DNA from 3 places in the Lacipirellula sp. genome. Region 3 is predicted to be linked to each of the others. Evidence: riboswitches for the same ligand, from Rfam matches in the RefSeq annotation. Region 3 holds a riboswitch; each other region holds the start of a gene.

Region 1 (5,386 bases), 2.2 Mb from region 3:
GGGCGCCGCGGTCGTTTGGCCAAAGGCATCGCGCCACCACTGCAGGTCGGCGGCGTCGACCGCGCCGTCGCCGTTGGCATCGCCCTGATTCGGCTCAGCGCCCGCAGCAATGCCGTAGCCTCGTTGCCACGCGAGGAAGTCGGCGCTATCGACGACGCCGTCGCCATTGAAGTCGGCGCTGCCGACGATCGGCGGCGCGGGGGCGGCGAACGGGTTGTCGGCAAACTGCTGGAAGCCCGCCTGGTTCACCGCGGGATGATAGGCCCAGCTTTCCCAGTCGCCATCTTGCAGCGCGCGGCTGCTCATGCCGACCTGCGAGGCCGTCCACGAGCCGCCCGCGAACGGATTGTTGTGCGAGTAGCCATAGTTCCAAAACCCGCGGAACCAGCCTTCGTTGTAGTAGTCGGCGGGGTCGACGGCTTTCGCGAGATCGGCCGGGCCGCTCACTTGCGCGATCCCCGCTTCATTGAACGTCGTGCCGTCGTCGAGCGCGAACGCGCCGTCGCCGTCGTCATAGCCGAGACCGTAGAGCGACGAGCCCAACCCGCCGCCGAAGCCGCCCGACTTCGCGAAGAGCCGCGGATCGGCCGTCACCACGGCATTGAGCAGCGTTTGCCCCGTCGCTGCTCCATCCCAACGAAACCCCCACGCGAGCGTCGTCCGCTCGGTCGTCCCGGTGAGCCACTCGATCGCCACGACGGCGCGGTTGCTTCCTGTGCCGACCCAGAACTCGACGTCGTCGAACGACGCGACCGGTCCCGCGGCCGCCGGCTGCGTGCCGACGCCAATCAACATCGCTGAACAGAGCGACCACCATGCGAGCGCTACGATGAACTGTCGCCGACCACTACGGAGCATGAGCCGCCTCCTCACCCGCGCGGGTCAGCATGGCGTTCAACACGCGTTGGTCGAGCTGCTCGCTCAAGAAGGCGACGTGCCCGTCGCAGAAGACGGCCTGCGCACCAGCGGCGTGGGGCGAGCCAATCTCGTTTTCGAGTCCTTCGGTCGAGTTAATCGGCGTCGCCTGCTCCTGAGCAAACACGTTTTGGCCGTTAATCCACTCGCACTCGACGCGGCGGCGAAGCAGCGACTCGGCGATGGCGACCGTTTGCGAGAGGCCGTCGACGACGTCCCGATAAGCGACCGGCTCGTCGTAGACGAACACGCCGAGCGATCCAGGCTCCAATACTTGGCCGGCAAACCACTCGCTCGGATCGATGCTGAGCGGCGCATCGCGGCCGGCGCCTTCAACGCCGTAGATGCCGCCGTAATCGGTGAACGCCGCGCCCCGCCAGAGATTCGATTCGCTCGCCGTTTCGGGTTGCAGCGTGCTCGGGCAGAGGAACACGTCGACTTGCTGCGCCGCGGCGGGGAGGTTGGGCGTCTCGTCCGACGGCTTGGTGAAGTCGAGCCGGGCGTGCAGCGCCGCTTGTTCGAGCCACGGCAGCAGTTGCGAGTTCCACGACAGGAAGAGTTGCACCCCTTCCTGCGGCGGCAAGCAACCGATGCAGCCGGCCGGCAACGTGCGGCGCTGACCCTCGTAGTCGATCGCCGCGAGCCCCTGCTGCTTGAGGTTATTCGCACAGCGACTTCGCCGCGACGCTTCACGGGCTGCTTGCACCGCCGGCAGCAGCAGCGCGACGAGCACGCCGATGATCGCGATCACCACCAGCAGTTCCACCAGCGTGAAGCCGCGCAACGGCGCGGTCGACTCGCGGCGGGTGGCTGGCGGGCAGGGCATGAGCACTTGCGTCCGTCTCGTCGCGGGCGAGCCGTGGCTCGATTACTCGCCGACCCTGCTGGGGTGCAAACGAAGATCGCCCAGACAATCGGCGGCAACGACGAAACTATCTCGCCATCCGCCCGTCCCTCGCAGGAGCGAATCGCATTGCTGCATGCAGTGGTAGGTCTTCTGACTCCCAGGCTCGACGAAACTCGCCTTCTCGCCGCGTGTGAACCTGGGCGAGGCTTGAAGCCCTCTCAGGGTTCGGACTTGTCGCTTAAGCGACAAGTCCAGCGGCAATGGCTGAAGATGCGTTCGTCGAATCGCGCCTGGTCACAGCGGCGGGGCCGTCCCGGAATCGCACCGGAGTTCCCTGTTGCGTCGGCCGAGCGACACGTGCCCAGCCGACCACCAACGCATGGTGAACCAAACTCTTAAGAGATCGAGTCTAACGCGCCCAATTAGCCGGCGTAAGGAGGGCCTGTAAGTGCTGCGGAGGGAGTAGTTTACGGCTTCACTGTCATTCCGAGCGGGGCGAGGAATCTGGGGGCTCGCTCGGCACTCCAGATTCTTCGTTGCGCTCAGGATGACTGGGGTGGGCTTCAGGAGGACGTTGTTTGCGCGGCCCGGCCCGTTTCGGCGTTGTTCGCACTGACCACCAGATAACCGCCAAGGGCCAAACCGATGAGCGAGATCAGCAACGCAAACATCACCGACCATCGCATCACGCCGGGCTGCGTCTGTTGCGACTTGGCGAGGGCCTGCCAGAACTTCGCATGCTGCCATGCCGCAACACCGATCGCAAGCGAGCCGAGCATCACCAGCCCGACGCCAATCCACGTCGACCCAGCATGCGTCGGCGCGTCGGGGGCGTTGCGAACGATCCGCAGAAATAACCCGAACCGTGCGACGACGAACCCCATGCCGACGAGCGTCAGCCCCGTGCGAACCCACGCGAGCAACGTCCGCTCAGCGGCAAAGTAAATCCGCGGGTCGTCAGCTTCAGCCATGGTTTTCAGCCACCGTTGATCGAAAAAAATGGAACCGCCAATGAACGCCGATAGACGCAGATGAATGCAGCGTGAGCATCCACCCGCGTCTAACGACTTTATCAAAACTATTAGCTTCGTGTCCTTCGTGGTTAGTAGTCTTTTTAGCCCGGGCTCCGCCCGGGGGTAGGTTCGCCGTAGGGACGATCATCCAGTGGTATGGGACGCGACCCCCGGGCGGAGCCCGGGGCTAGGGTTAGAAGTCGAACTGAGCCCGCGTGCCGAAGATGTCAGACTCGGTGTCGTTCCCCACCGGACGGTCGAGGAAGTTATGGATGTAGTTGAACTCGAACCGCGTGAACCGATTAAGGTACCAGTTCAAACCGAACGTGAGATCTTGCAAGTGACCGCCTTGGACGAACTTGTCGTTGAGGTCGAGCGTCGAGTAGCGGCCGGCGATTTCCCAGGCGCCCCAGCTGCCGTTGCCGAAGTTGACGTCGGGGACGACGCGAGTGAAGGCCGCCGTTTTGTGATCGTAGTTGCGGCGTTCGCCGGTGAGCACGTAACCGACCTGGGCGTAACCGGCCGGGAACTGCAATTGCGGACCTGTCGGTTCGTTGAGCATCGCGTACATGTATTCCGATTGGAACACGAGCGAGCCGAAGCCTGCCGCGAGTTCGCCGCCGACGACTTGGTAGCTCTGGGTCGGCAGGAAGCCGGTGTTCACATAGAACGGAATCGGGAAGTCGGTGACATTGTTGGAGTCGAGCTGCGTGAAGCCGACTTCAGGCGTCGAGCGCAGCCGCAGCGTGTTGCCGGCCGGTTCGTTGTAGGTGTAGCTGCCGCCGACGTGCACGACGTTGTTGCACTCGTCGTTGTAAAGCAGCATCGTTTCGCGAGTCGACATGCCGTAACCATTGTCGCCAGCGACGTTGCCGTACTGGTCGGTGGGGAAACGATAACCCGACCAGGCCCAGGTGGCTTGTTCTTCGAAGGCGGTGTTGAAGAAGCCAACGCCGACTTGGCGGAACGGCACGAGCGCGAAGGCGAGCGACCGTTCCATGAACAGCAGTTCGCGGAAGCTCGTGGCCGGTTCCATGCTGAACGGCTGCTTCCATTGGCCGACTTTGAAGTGGCCGACGCCGGGCAGGTCGGCGACGTCGACCCACACATCGGTGAAGTTCGGGCGACCGGGGAACGCGAAGTCGTACTCCATGCGGTACTTCACGTTCTCGGCGAGGAAGCCGTTGGCGCCGAGACGAGCGCGGCGGAAGCCAGCGACGTCGCGGGCGTCGCCGACGACCGCTTGGTTGTCGGCCGGCTGATCGAACCAGATGCCGTCGATCTGCGCGGCGCCGGAGACGATGATCAGCGGATACTTCGGCTTCTCGGCGGGCGGCGCCAACCCTGGCGGGCAGGTCGGGCACTCGCCGAGTTGGATGAAGCTCGCAATCGGGATTACCCCGTTGTCGAGCCGCAGGCCATCGGCAATCGACGAGTTCGCCGCCGCAGGCTTAGCCGGCGCGGCGGGGATCGTCGCGTCCACTGCCTCGGCAAGCGGCGTCGTGGGGACGAACGACAGCTCGGTCTCGCTGTCGACAGGCGGCAGCGCGACGAGCGCTTGTTCAAACGATTGAGCGCCGACGGGCGCTTGCAGTGCAAGCGCGACTAACGTCGAAGCGCAGTGGGGCCAGAGACCCCAGGCGGGACGCTTCATTCCTCGATTCCCTTCGAGCAACGGGCGACGGGGCGGGTAGGGGGATTAACACCAGGAAGATCGACGACGCTTGACGACGGAGCTTAGGTAATGTGAGAAGCTTTGTGCATCATGCGCTTCAGGGCGATCGATTGCATCGGGGCGGTTTTGTGCGTTCGCGTGCTAGCATCGATTGTGCGATTGAAGTCCAGTTCTCGGATCGCAAATCAGCGACGTGCATAACGCGTTTCGCGGTGCGGAAAACGAAAAGCCGCGACCGGCGGTCGCGCTTCACGGCGGCAAGAAACGAAAAAAGCCCCGGAACGCTTGCGGGCGTTCCGGGGCTTTGGGGTGTCGTGACGACTTTGCGATCCGTGGGACCGCGACCGGCGGTCGCGGCTTTATTAATCGAGGAAGCCGCTTAGTTCTTGGCTGCGGCTTGGTTGCTGCAGCTTGCGAACGGCTTTGGCTTCGATCTGACGGATACGTTCGCGGGTCACTTTGAAAATGTGGCCCACTTCTTCCAGCGTGTAGCTGTAACCGTCGCCCAGACCGTAACGCAGCTTGATGATTTCGCGTTCGCGGTAGCTGAGGGTCTTGAGGACCTTCGTAATCCGCGAGCGGAGCATCTCTTGCGCGGCGCCAATCGCCGGGCTCTCGGCGCCCGAGTCAGGCAGCAAGTCGCCGAAGTGGCTGTCTTCGCTGTTACCGACCGGACGGTCGAGGCTAATCGGGTACCGGCTCATGGCTAGCACGCGACGGGCTTCGTCGACCGAACAGCCGGCCGCCTTGGCCGTCTCTTCGATCGTTGGTTCGCGGCCCAAACGCTGCAGCAGCGCCCGCGACACGTTCCGCACGCGGCTCATGGTTTCCACCATGTGGACCGGGATGCGAATCGTGCGGCTTTGGTCGGCTACGGCGCGGGTGATCGCTTGGCGAATCCACCACGTCGCGTACGTGCAGAACTTGAAACCGCGG
Region 2 (5,386 bases), 3.4 Mb from region 3:
CCGCTGGTTCGAGTTGGCCGCCTCGGGCGTCGGGTAGAAGTTGACGTCGATCACGTTGTCGAGCATCCGCACCGCGACCGTCACCGTCGCTTCGAGCTTCGCCATATCGAGCGCCCCGTCGACGATGTGTGCCGCGAGATTGACCGAGCCAAGATTGCAGACCGCCGTTTCGTCGGCCGAGGTGTTCAGCAAAATCTCCGTGCACAGGTTGCTGCTATGCACCACGCCCTCATGGTCCTGCGGCGAGCGGATGTTCGACGGATCTTTGAACGTGATCCAAGGGTGCCCCGTTTCGAACAGCCGCGTCAGCATCTTTCGCCACAAGTCGGCGGCGGGGACGCGGCGGAACAGCTCGATCTCCCCCTCGTCGGCCATCCGCTCGTACTGCTCGTAGCGAGCTTCGAACTCGCGGCCGTACAGATCGTGCAGGTCGCTCACTTCGTTCGGGCTGAAAAGCGTCCAATCGGCCTTCTGCCGCACGCGCTTCATGAACAGGTCGGGAATCCAGTTCGCCGTGTGCATGTCGTGCGTCCGACGGCGATCGTCGCCGGTGTTCTTCCGCAGTTCGAGAAACTCCTCGACGTCGAGATGCCACGTTTCGAGATAACTGCAGACGGCGCCTTTTCGTTTACCGCCTTGGTTCACGGCCACCGCGGCGTCGTTCACTACTTTGAGGAACGGAATCACCCCCTGGCTGCGGCCGTTCGTCCCGCGAATGTGGGAGTTGGTGGCGCGAATGTTCGTCCAATCGTTCCCCAGCCCGCCGGCCCATTTTGATAGCAGCGCGTTGTCCGACACCACCTTGAAGATGTGGCCGAGGTCGTCGCTCACGGTGCTGAGGTAGCACGAGCTAAGCTGCGGATGCGGCGTGCCGGCGTTGAACAGCGTCGGCGTCGCGGAAGTAAAGCGGAAGGTCGACAGAATCTCGTAGAACTCGATCGCCCGCTCTTCGCGGGCCGCTTCCCGCAGCGCCACGCCCATCGCCACCCGCATCCAAAAGTATTGCGGCGTCTCGATCCGCCGGCCGTTCACGTGCAGCAGGTAGCGGTCGTAGATCGCCTGCAAGCCGAGGTAATGGAACTGTGCATCCCGCTCCGGTTTCATCGCCGCGGCGAGTTTTTCTAGGTCGAACTCACGCAACTCCGCCGACAGTCGGCCCGCACGAATGCCGTCGATGATGTAGTGCTCGAACTGATGCTGATGGAGTCGATCGAGCGACCGCGCATCGGGCGTTTCGCCGAGCGCTTCCTGGTAGATAACGTTGCGCATCAGCCGCGAGGTGACGACGTCATACGCCGGATCGCGTTCAATCCGCGAACGGGCGGCCAGAATCTGCGCGCGGTAGATCTCGTTGATCGAGATCCCGTCGAAGACCGACCGCAGCACTTCGTCGACCAACTCCTCGACGTCGACAACTTCTTCGAACCCCGTCGCTGCCTCGGCGAGCCGCTTGCGAATCCGTCGCGCATCGAACGGCACGCGACTGCCGTCGGCGAGCGTCACCTGCACGGTTGGCGGCGCCGTGACGAGCGCTTCGCCGCGAATCGCCCGCATTTTGGCGTGTTCGGCGCGATAGATGATGTACCGCCGCGCGACGCGGTAATGGCCGCGGGCCATCAGCTCCATCTCGACGATGTCTTGGATACGCTCGACGCTCACCCCTTCGCCCTGATTCGCCAGCGGCGAGACGTCGTCCGACACCGACTGCAGCACGCCTGCCACGTCGGCGGCCACGTCGTCATCGAGCGGCGCACTGGCGGCGATGTTCAGTTCCGCGCGAAACGCATTGGCGATCGCGCCGCGGATGCGGTCGAGTTCAAACGGAACGTGACGGCCGTCGCGTTTGCGGACGATCCATTCGTGGGGGGCGCACAGCATGAGAGTGACTCCTCTCCCTATCGACCCGATAGGGGACAGCGGGTTTCCCGGAACCAAACCGGTGAACGCCGATCGAGGAATCGTGCGAGAGTGCAGTCGCGAGAGAGCCAGCGCTCGTCAACGAGCGGAAGCCAGCGAGTAATGACTGCGCGCAGCAGAATAACAACATCCTCGACCGTCCTTTCCCGAGAAGGTTCGGTAGACAAGCGGCTCAGTCCGATGACGTCCGGTCATCGCAATCCTGTAATTCTGAACCGCTCAGTCGCTGGCAGGTCTTCGGACTCGCGGACTGGCCGGCGGGCCTCGAAAGGACCTCCGGCGCCTAGTAGCCGTCGCTTCCCAGCCCTTGCGAGCCAGTGCTTATTGACGGCGTTCGTTTCCGCTTACCGCTGCGGGGCAGCCCTGGATTTGCACCAGGTTCCCTCTTGTCGCGACCACAATCGCTTGTGGTCGACCAGCAACGGGCGTCAACATACTGCGGTTCGAGGGCGATGTCCAGCGTCCGAGGGGAGAAGTTTTTTGTGCGCGATTTCGGGCTCAGTGAGCAAGGTGGAAGCAGAGTGGCGAGTCACGAAGAGCAGTTGCATTCAGGCCTGTAAGGCCGCGCTGTGATAGCCCAGGGCGTAGCCCTGGGAACATTGCGAACCACCATCGGTAGCCCTGTAAGGGCGCGCGAAGGTTAGCGCGCCCTTACAGGGCTTCGTTGTTGACGGCGGCGTTTTACCCAGGGCTGCGCCCTGGGCTTTCATAGCGCGGCCCGTTGGGCCTGAAGGCGATGCGTTCAGTGTGAGGCCTGCACTCATCGTGCTACTTCTTCGCGGCGTTCAACTTCACCGCTGCGCGGATGAGCGCCTTGAACGCGGTCGCCTTCACTTTGTCCCCTTCAAAAAAATCGATCGCCCGCCGCGCGTTGCCGTCGAGGCTCGAGTTAAAGAGCCCGCTCGGATCGGGGAGCGACGCTCCCTTGGCGAACGTCACCTTCACTTTGTCCTTGTATGTCTCGCCCGTGCAGAGGATGCCGCCTTGCGACCACGTCGGCACGCCCGCGGGATTCGACGGCTTCCGCCACTTCACTTCTTCGACCGCATCGGGAGCGGCCTGCTCGATGAGCTCGCGGATGCGCTCAAGCGTTTCTGTTCGCCAATCATCGAGATTCTCGGACGCTTTGCTCGCCATATGATTTCCTCGTGGATCTGACTACATCCGTTCCAGCGGCAACTTGCTCGCCTGCTTCACCCACTTAGCAAACTGCGCTTCGTTGAACTCATCATCCTCGCGGATATCGAGATACCGCACCTCCTTCTGCTTCGACTCGCCCGGCGGCAGCGGTCGCAGCGAGGAGCCTTTGAAGAACGCGACTTTCACGTACTTCGCAAAGCAGTGGAAGCTGAGGAACCACCCTTCCCCTTCGCGGCCGTAGAACGGCGAGTTCCACTTCACCGCCTTCGTCACGTCGGGCAGCGTCCGCGTGATGATCGCATCGAGTCGTTCGCCGAGCTCGCGCTTCCACTCCGGCATCGCCGCGATGTAGGCTTGCACTGGCTCGTCGCCGTAGCCCTTGGCGATTTGCGGATTGCCGCCGGCGAGGAGTTTTGGTTGCGCAGCGGCGGGCTTCGCGGCAGTTTTTTTCGGTGCTAGCTTCTTCGGTGTCTTCTTGGCCATGGCGTTTGTTTTTGTGTCGAGGGAATCTCGGCGCTGCACCAATCGTCGTGCGGCGATGGAGCGGTACAATGCGATTTTACCGGATTCTGCATCGCCGCTGAAGCAACCATGAACGCCGCCACTTACGCTCCCGGCCCGAGTCCCGACACCGTCCGCGCCCCTGATGGAACCTTGTTGACGGCCCCCGCCGATTGGTCGCTGCTGCCGCCGGGCGATGCGGCGCTCACTCGCCGCGTGAAGGCGGCTGGGGAGCATTGGGTCGTTGCGGAGAAGCGCGGCCGCAAGGTTTTCTCGCGCGGGGTGTGGGCGCCGGCGGCGACGATTGCTCGCATTCAAGCCGATCTTGAGGCGGAGCGTTCGACCGCGAGCTTTGCGAAGCGGAAGGTTGCCGATGCCGAGCGACGGGAGAAAGTTCAGGCGGAGTACGTCGACGATTTTCATGGCGCCGTGGTCTCCTTCCTCGCGTTTCACGTCGCTCATGCACCGCTTGCGCAGCGGTTCGCCGCCGCGGTGACGAACCACGCGACGCCCGTCGGCAGCGGCACGGTGGCGAGAACCAAACGGATTCCTGTTGAGCAACGGGCCGAGGCGGCGGTGATTGCTTGGATGCGTCATCAAACGACCGCCTATGACTCGATGAAAATTCCGCGCGAGAAAGGAAAGCGACGCGAAGTGCGGCGCATGCTGGCGCAGCGTTCGAAGGAGTTGCTTGAGCAGTATCGCCGCGGCGTTGGCGCGTCGGGTGGGCCTTGTCCGTTATTGCAGGCGTTGCCAGTCGCTTCAGCAGAATGCTGAATTGCTTCAACGGGCGGAATGCTTCTTTTCCTGCCGGCGATGCTCCGCCATCGCCCACACGCGTAGCTCGCCGAATAGTTTGGCTAGCGCTGCGGGTTGGTAGTGCGCATTGAGCCCGCTCGGGTTCGGCAGCACCCAGGCGTGGCTGCCGCCGAAGAGGTCTTTTTGCAAGCCGACGCTCGCGTCCTTCACGCCGGAGACGATGCGGTAGGGGCCGATGCCGACGAAGGCGACGACGGTTGGTTGCCAGCGTTTTACTTTCGCGGCGAGGCGCTTGCCGCCGGCGCGGAGTTCGTCGTTCGTGAGTTCGTCGGCGCGGGCAGTGGCGCGCGAGACGACGTTGGTGATGCCGAGGTGGAGGTCGAGGAGCGAGTCGCTTTCAAACGGCGAGAAGAGCCGCGGCGTAAAACCGCCGCCGTAGAGCGCGGGCCAGAAGCGATTGCCGGGGCGACCGAAGTGGCGGCCGATCGCCGCGGTGTAGAGGCCCGGGTTGATCCCCGCGAAGAGAACGATGAGGTCCTTCGCGAGGAGGTCGGGGACGCGCTTGTCTTGCGCGGCCGCGAGTTGGGCCTTCGTGGGCTTCCAGGGCGCTTGTGGTTTGCGTTCCATCAATGTCGGCTGCGTTGGGGCGAGCTTATGTAGCGTCGCCAATCAGTTTAAAAGACCAAACTACCCGGCGTTGCGTCGTCTGGAGGCTGCGGCGCGCTTCTTGGCGGCCTTCTCTCGTTTCGCGAGCTGCCGCTGCTTCCGGCGCGTCGTGATGTCTGCGAGTGTCGCGTCGCTTGGTGTCGCCTTTTCTATTTTAGGCGACACATGCGCGGCGGATGAGTGGGGGCTGGCGATTGCGGGGAGCATTCGAGCGGTGTGTTGCGGCGGTTTGGGCGCCGTTGCGTTGTTTGGGTTCGTATCGTCATCTGTCGCCTCGACGATTTTGGGCGACAGTTGGATGACGACTTCCGCTGTTGAGGATGCGCTGGCGGCGGCCGCTTCGTCGGCGAGCGGCGTGGCGGGAAATTTGCAAGGTTTCGCGTTGTCGCAGCGGTCGGCTTGC
Region 3 (5,386 bases):
CCATGATCCGCGTCCAGTCCTTCTCTGCTGCGCCGTTCGCATCGCCCACCGCCGCCGGGTACACTTACCGGCGTCGCGTCCCCCTCCTCCACTCTCGCGAGCAATCGCCTCATGGTTCACCTCGCCGCCAAGTTTGCCTGCGTCGTCGTTCTACTACTCCAAGTTGCCCCCGCACTCGCGCAGTCTCGCGCCGAGGGAATGGCCGCCGCCGCGAACGCCTTCCTCGCCGCGCTCACGCCCGAGCAGCGCACCGAAGCCGTCGTTGCGTTCGATTCGCCACAGCGTCGCGATTGGCACAATATCCCCAAGGACGATCGTAAGGGCGTCGAGTTCCGCGCCCTCTCGCCCGAACAGCGCCAACTCGCCCTCGACCTGCTCCACTCCGGCCTCAGCGACGAAGGCTATGGCAAAGCGCTCAAGATCATGTCGCTCGAGAACAACCTCCGCGAAGGCGAGAAGAACGTGCAGGGCGCTCCGCTCCGCGATCCCGAGCGGTACTTCATCACCATCTTCGGCGAGCAAACCGACGCCGGCGCCTGGGGGTGGAGCTTCGAAGGCCACCACTTCTCGCAGAACATCGCGGTGAAAGATGGCACGATCGTCGGCGACACGCCCAGCTTCTGGGGCGCCAACCCCGCGACGCTGATCACGTTCGTCGAAGGCGGCCCAGAAGTCGGCACGCGGACGCTTGCCCAAGAAGAACAACTCGCGTTCGACTTGCTCACGAGCCTCGACCAGTCGCAACGGGCCGAAGCGATCACCGCCGACAAGCCGCCCGCCGACTATCGCGGCCCCGGACAGCCGGAACCACCCCGCTCCGCCCCCGAGGGGATTCCCGCCAAGCAACTGACCGATCTCCAAAAAGAGACGCTCCGCTCGCTGCTCGCCGCCTTCTGCAACAACCAGGCGCCCGAACTTGCCGCCGCCCGTCTCGCCGAGATCGACGCCTCGGGCTTCGATCGCGTCCACTTCGCTTGGCAAGGCGCCGAAAAACCGGGCGTCGGCCACGCCTACCGCATCCAGGGCCCGACGTTCCTGCTCGAACTGGTGAACATCCAATCCGACCCCGCCGGCAATCCTGCGAACCACATCCACTCGGTGTGGCGGAGCCTCAATCACGACTTCGGCGTGGCTGACTAGCTATTCGCTGATCAGCGTTTGGCAGCTGTTCGTCTCGCCGAATCATTCTCCCAGCTCACGATGCTCATCGTAGGCTAGTTCAAGTCGCGCAATCCGGCCTTCTGCGCCGGCCGTTCGCTCGCATGCTGCCCGTTGGAGTAGGTTGGATCGATCGCCGTTGTCGCTGAGAACGGCACATCCTCCTCTCTTCCGTTCGGAGCCGTAGTCATGAACGGTCGCCGTCGTGAATTCCTCGCTGACGTTGGTCGCGGGATGTTGGTTGCTAGCCTGGGGGCGACCGCCTCGTTGGAGTTGGGCATCGTCGGCGGTTTCGCCGACGAACCGACGAAGCGCCTCACCTTCGGGAAGCTCGAGCCTCTCGTCGCGCTGATGCAAGAAACGCCGCCGGATCGGCTGATGCCCTTGCTCGCCGAGCGTCTTGCCGCGGGCGCTGAGCTTAAGACGTTGGTCTGCGCAGGCGCGCTCGCGAACGCGCGTGCCTTCGGCGGCCAAGATTACACCGGGTTCCACACGTTTATGGCGCTGGCTCCGGCGCTGCAGATTGCCGACGAGCTTCCGATCGACCGACGCCCGTTGCCGGTGATGAAGGTCCTGTACCGCAACAGCAGCCGCATTCAAGATCAAGCTGCCGATCACCACGATGTCCTTCAACCGGTAGATGTCGCATCCGGCGCCGCGCCAGGTGCCGATGAACTGCGCGCTTCCATCCGTGCGATTGATTGGAACCTCGCCGAAAATCAATTCGCGCGGCTTTCCAACGATTCGGTCGCCGATGCTTTCAATCAGCTTCAAGTCGCGGTCCAAGACGAACCCGACGTTCATCGAGTGGTTCTGTCCTGGCGGGCCTGGGTGATGCTCGGTCTGGCGGGGCCGGAGTACGCTCAAACATTGCTGCGGCAGTCGGTTCGATACTGCCTAGATACCGAACAGCGGATGCGTGACAAGAACTACCCGCACTCCGGCGTTCGTGAATTGCTGCCTCGCCTGCTCGACGAGCACCGCCTCCTCGCCAAGCCGCTCGGCAATCGTCCGGTCGACGACCAATGGGTCGAGCGGCTAGCCCGCGAGATTTTCGCCGGTACGCAGGAACAAGCGGCGACCGCCGTTGCTGCGGCGATTGCCGAAGGCATCGATCCCGAGGCGATCGGCCAAGCGCTTTCGCTCGCTGCGAATATGCTCGTCCTACACGACCCAGGCCGCCGCCCTGAGCAGACCGCGGCGGGCAAGCCGGCGGGCTGTGTCCATGGCGATTCCCCCGGCGTGCACGCCTCCGACGCCGCCAACGCGTGGCGCAACATTGCCCGCGTCGCCAACCCTCGGAACCGGGTGGCCAGTTATATCGTGGGGGCGTACCACACCGGCGGTCAGATGCGCTACGTTTCCAAAGATCACTTCCCGTATGCGGAAAAGCTTGAGGAATTGGACGACGTAACCAACGGCGTCGCCCTCCTCGCGGAAACCGAGCGCGCGATCCAAGCCAACGACCAAGCCCTCGCCTGCGCGCTGGTCGATCGCTACAGCCAACTCGAACTGCCCGCGGCGCCCATCTTCGATCTGATGCGCAAGTACGCCGTCAGCGAGGATGGCGCCCTCCACGCCGAAAAATACTTCCGCACCGTCACCGAAGAATACGCCGCCACCCGCCCCGCATTCCGTGCGCGGCAGTTAGTGGCGCTGGCCCGCGTCACCGCGAGCGAGTACGGCTATCCTGCGCCCGGCTATCAGCAGGCGTGCGAGTTGCTGCGTATCAGTTGATGCGGCCGCGCAGACTCAGAGTGCATCCCCTTAGCGCTCTTGGCGGTTCTATTCAATGCGGCAAACCTATCCGTTTGCATCGCCGCTCCCCGCCAGTTATCTTGTTCCACTGCTCTCGGGCGGCGAAAGCCCGTGGCGACTCCCGAGTCGCCGCGAAGGGAAGTCGGTGAGAATCCGACGCGGACGCGCCGCTGTGATGGACGTTTGATCGACCGATCTGATGCCACTGTTTCGAGTTCGCTCGAAATGGGAAGGCGATCGGCCGAGATGTCTGAAGCCAGAAGACCGGCCTGGGAGCGAACGTTCGACGCTATGCGTCGGGCGCCCGTTTTCCGTCTTCGCGTTTAGGACGGGCCGGACCTGGCTTCTTGCGCCTCATTTTCGCTGAACCGCTGCGTGGCGGTCGGCGTCGAGGGCGTTTTGCCAGTTCTTGCCCTTCTGGCTGTTCGTCGTGAGCGAACTTCCCGCGCAGACTCCTGCCCACCTCGGCCTCGCGATTAGGCCATGCGGCGATCACAGCCGCAGCTGGAATTCAGCTAATGACGAGACTTTTACGGTTCCGTGCGGCGCTCGCGTGCGCCCTCATGCTCGCGGCGAGCTACGCCCCTTCACATGCTCAAGCCGTCGGCATCGACGCCTACCAGCCGACTCGCAACTTTACCCTCCCCGCCGGCGGCGACAGTTCGGGCGGCAACGTCCTGTTCGACGCCATCCCCGACGGTCGGCTCCTGCTGCTCAATGGTGTGAACGTTTCCGTCGAGACGGCCCCCAAGAGCGGCGCCTTCAATTCGCTCGGCGACATCCCCGGCTTTTCGTTGATGTCCTGGGGCCCCGGATTCCTCGCCGTCTCGCCTGACGGCACCCGCGCCGCTGCTGGCAGCAACGCGGGCGGCACAATCGCCGTCTTCGAAACCGCCAATCCCGCGAGCGTCACCATTTTCAACGGCGACGACTTCGCCGGCGATTGGATCGACAACCGCTACCTCGCCATCGCCAATGGCATGTCGGGCCCGCGGGTCGAGATCCTCGATACGCAAACTGCCACGATGACTCCGGTGATCACCAACATCGGCGGCGCCTCTGCCGGCGTCGCGATCGATGCGGCCGGCAACCTCTACACCGGCAACGGCTACGGTTACAACACGGGCGGCAGCTCGACCGGGTGGATCAAGGCCTTCGCCGCCGCCGATTGGCAAAACGCCCTCGCCACGAACACCCCGCTCAACTTCGAAGCCACCGGCACGCCGGTCGCCGATTTGCTCTCGGCCTACCCTTTCGGCTTCGACGGTTCGGGCAACATGTTCGTTGGCGGCGCCGACTTCTTCGGCGGCTCGAATGACAAAGGCTACGCCGCGCTGATCAGCGCGGACGCCATCGCCGACGCATTGGCCAATCCACAAGCCGCGCCGCCGATCAACGGGAACTCGCCGGCGAGCGTGCTGCGCAAGATCGCCAGCCCGCAAGACACGATCGACTCGCTCCAACCGCCAACGTGGAATTACAACGCCGGCACTGGCGAGTTACTCCTCGGCTATTACCAAAACGGTGCGGTGACCGCCTACGCCGCCGTGCCGGAGCCCGCGACGCTGCTGCTGATGGCGGCGGGCGCTGGCGCCGTCGGTTTGCTGATGCGTCGCCGGTCGCGCTGCTTGGCGATCGCCCTGTTGGTGCTGACGGCTGCCCCGACGGCGGTCGAGGCCTCGCCTTACGACGCGTTCAATTTCAGCGACGTCGATTATTGGGTCGGCACAGGCAGCAACCGCGCGGCGCTGGTCGTCGACTTTTATTACCCCGCGGGCAATGCGAGCTATGTGTGGGGCTACCAATGGGATGGCACGGCGACGGGCGAGCAAATGTTCCGCGCGATCGCCGGCACGACCCTCGTGCGTGAACGCGACGGCGGGCCTGAGTTGGGAACTTTTTCTGGGAGCGACAATCGTCTCTACCTGCGGGCGAGTTCCTTCGGCGGCGGCCTCGGCAACTCGATCTTCGGCATCGGCTACGACGCCGACGGCGACGGCAGTTCGTTCGTTTCGAGTTTCGAGGGCGTCGAGACGGGCGCCGCGACCGATAGCGACGACTACTACCGCGAAGGTTGGTTCACCGGTTACTGGAGCTACTGGATCTCTGACCCCGCCGCGCCGGCGTGGGGCTACTCGGGCCTTGGCTTCTCGAGTCGCGAGCTGACCGATGGCTCGTGGGATGGCTGGAGCTACGTCGATTTCATGACCGGCGATAGCGGAACGCCGGCCGTGCCGACGCCCGCGCAAGTCCCCGAGCCCGCCGCGTTTGCACTCGCCGCCTCTGCCGCCTTGGCGATGTTCACCATCCGCCGTCGCCAACGGTGAGGCGCCATTGAGCGGCATTCAGCGACTGACAACGGACGACTGACCACGGACAAAACCAATCAAGGAAGTCCCATGCATGTTTCCACGACCCCGTCCTGCCGGCGCATGTCGGCAGGGCGGTTCTTCCTAGCCCTGAGCTTGGC

What was found. A riboswitch is a leader RNA that binds a small molecule or an ion and turns the genes downstream of it on or off. The one in region 3 is predicted to bind cobalamin.
Region 1: linked by a shared signal. The riboswitch ahead of ACQY7R_RS18310 (DUF1559 domain-containing protein) and the one ahead of ACQY7R_RS09410 (PEP-CTERM sorting domain-containing protein) in region 3 are both predicted to bind cobalamin.
Region 2: linked by a shared signal. The riboswitch ahead of ACQY7R_RS23105 (ribonucleoside-diphosphate reductase subunit alpha) and the one ahead of ACQY7R_RS09410 (PEP-CTERM sorting domain-containing protein) in region 3 are both predicted to bind cobalamin.

What each region holds. Positions count from the first base shown of each region.
Region 1 is NZ_CBDIIC010000002.1:2,675,074-2,680,459, reverse strand. It holds gene ACQY7R_RS18315 (dockerin type I domain-containing protein) at 1-858, opposite strand, end outside; gene ACQY7R_RS18310 (DUF1559 domain-containing protein) at 848-1,741, opposite strand; cobalamin riboswitch at 1,886-2,154, opposite strand; gene ACQY7R_RS18305 (YidH family protein) at 2,326-2,733, opposite strand; gene ACQY7R_RS18300 (OprO/OprP family phosphate-selective porin) at 2,969-4,429, opposite strand; gene ACQY7R_RS18295 (sigma-70 family RNA polymerase sigma factor) at 4,813-5,386, opposite strand, start outside.
Region 2 is NZ_CBDIIC010000002.1:3,865,225-3,870,610, forward strand. It holds gene ACQY7R_RS23105 (ribonucleoside-diphosphate reductase subunit alpha) at 1-1,878, opposite strand, end outside; cobalamin riboswitch at 2,129-2,352, opposite strand; gene ACQY7R_RS23110 (DUF1801 domain-containing protein) at 2,686-3,054, opposite strand; gene ACQY7R_RS23115 (DUF1801 domain-containing protein) at 3,076-3,540, opposite strand; gene ACQY7R_RS23120 (DUF2293 domain-containing protein) at 3,649-4,335, shown strand; gene ACQY7R_RS23125 (mismatch-specific DNA-glycosylase) at 4,342-4,944, opposite strand; gene ACQY7R_RS23130 (hypothetical protein) at 5,005-5,386, opposite strand, start outside.
Region 3 is NZ_CBDIIC010000002.1:471,235-476,620, reverse strand. It holds gene ACQY7R_RS09425 (DUF3500 domain-containing protein) at 112-1,140, shown strand; gene ACQY7R_RS09420 (hypothetical protein) at 1,215-1,349, opposite strand; gene ACQY7R_RS09415 (hypothetical protein) at 1,348-2,895, shown strand; cobalamin riboswitch at 2,996-3,203, shown strand; gene ACQY7R_RS09410 (PEP-CTERM sorting domain-containing protein) at 3,435-5,243, shown strand; gene ACQY7R_RS09405 (hypothetical protein) at 5,316-5,386, shown strand, end outside.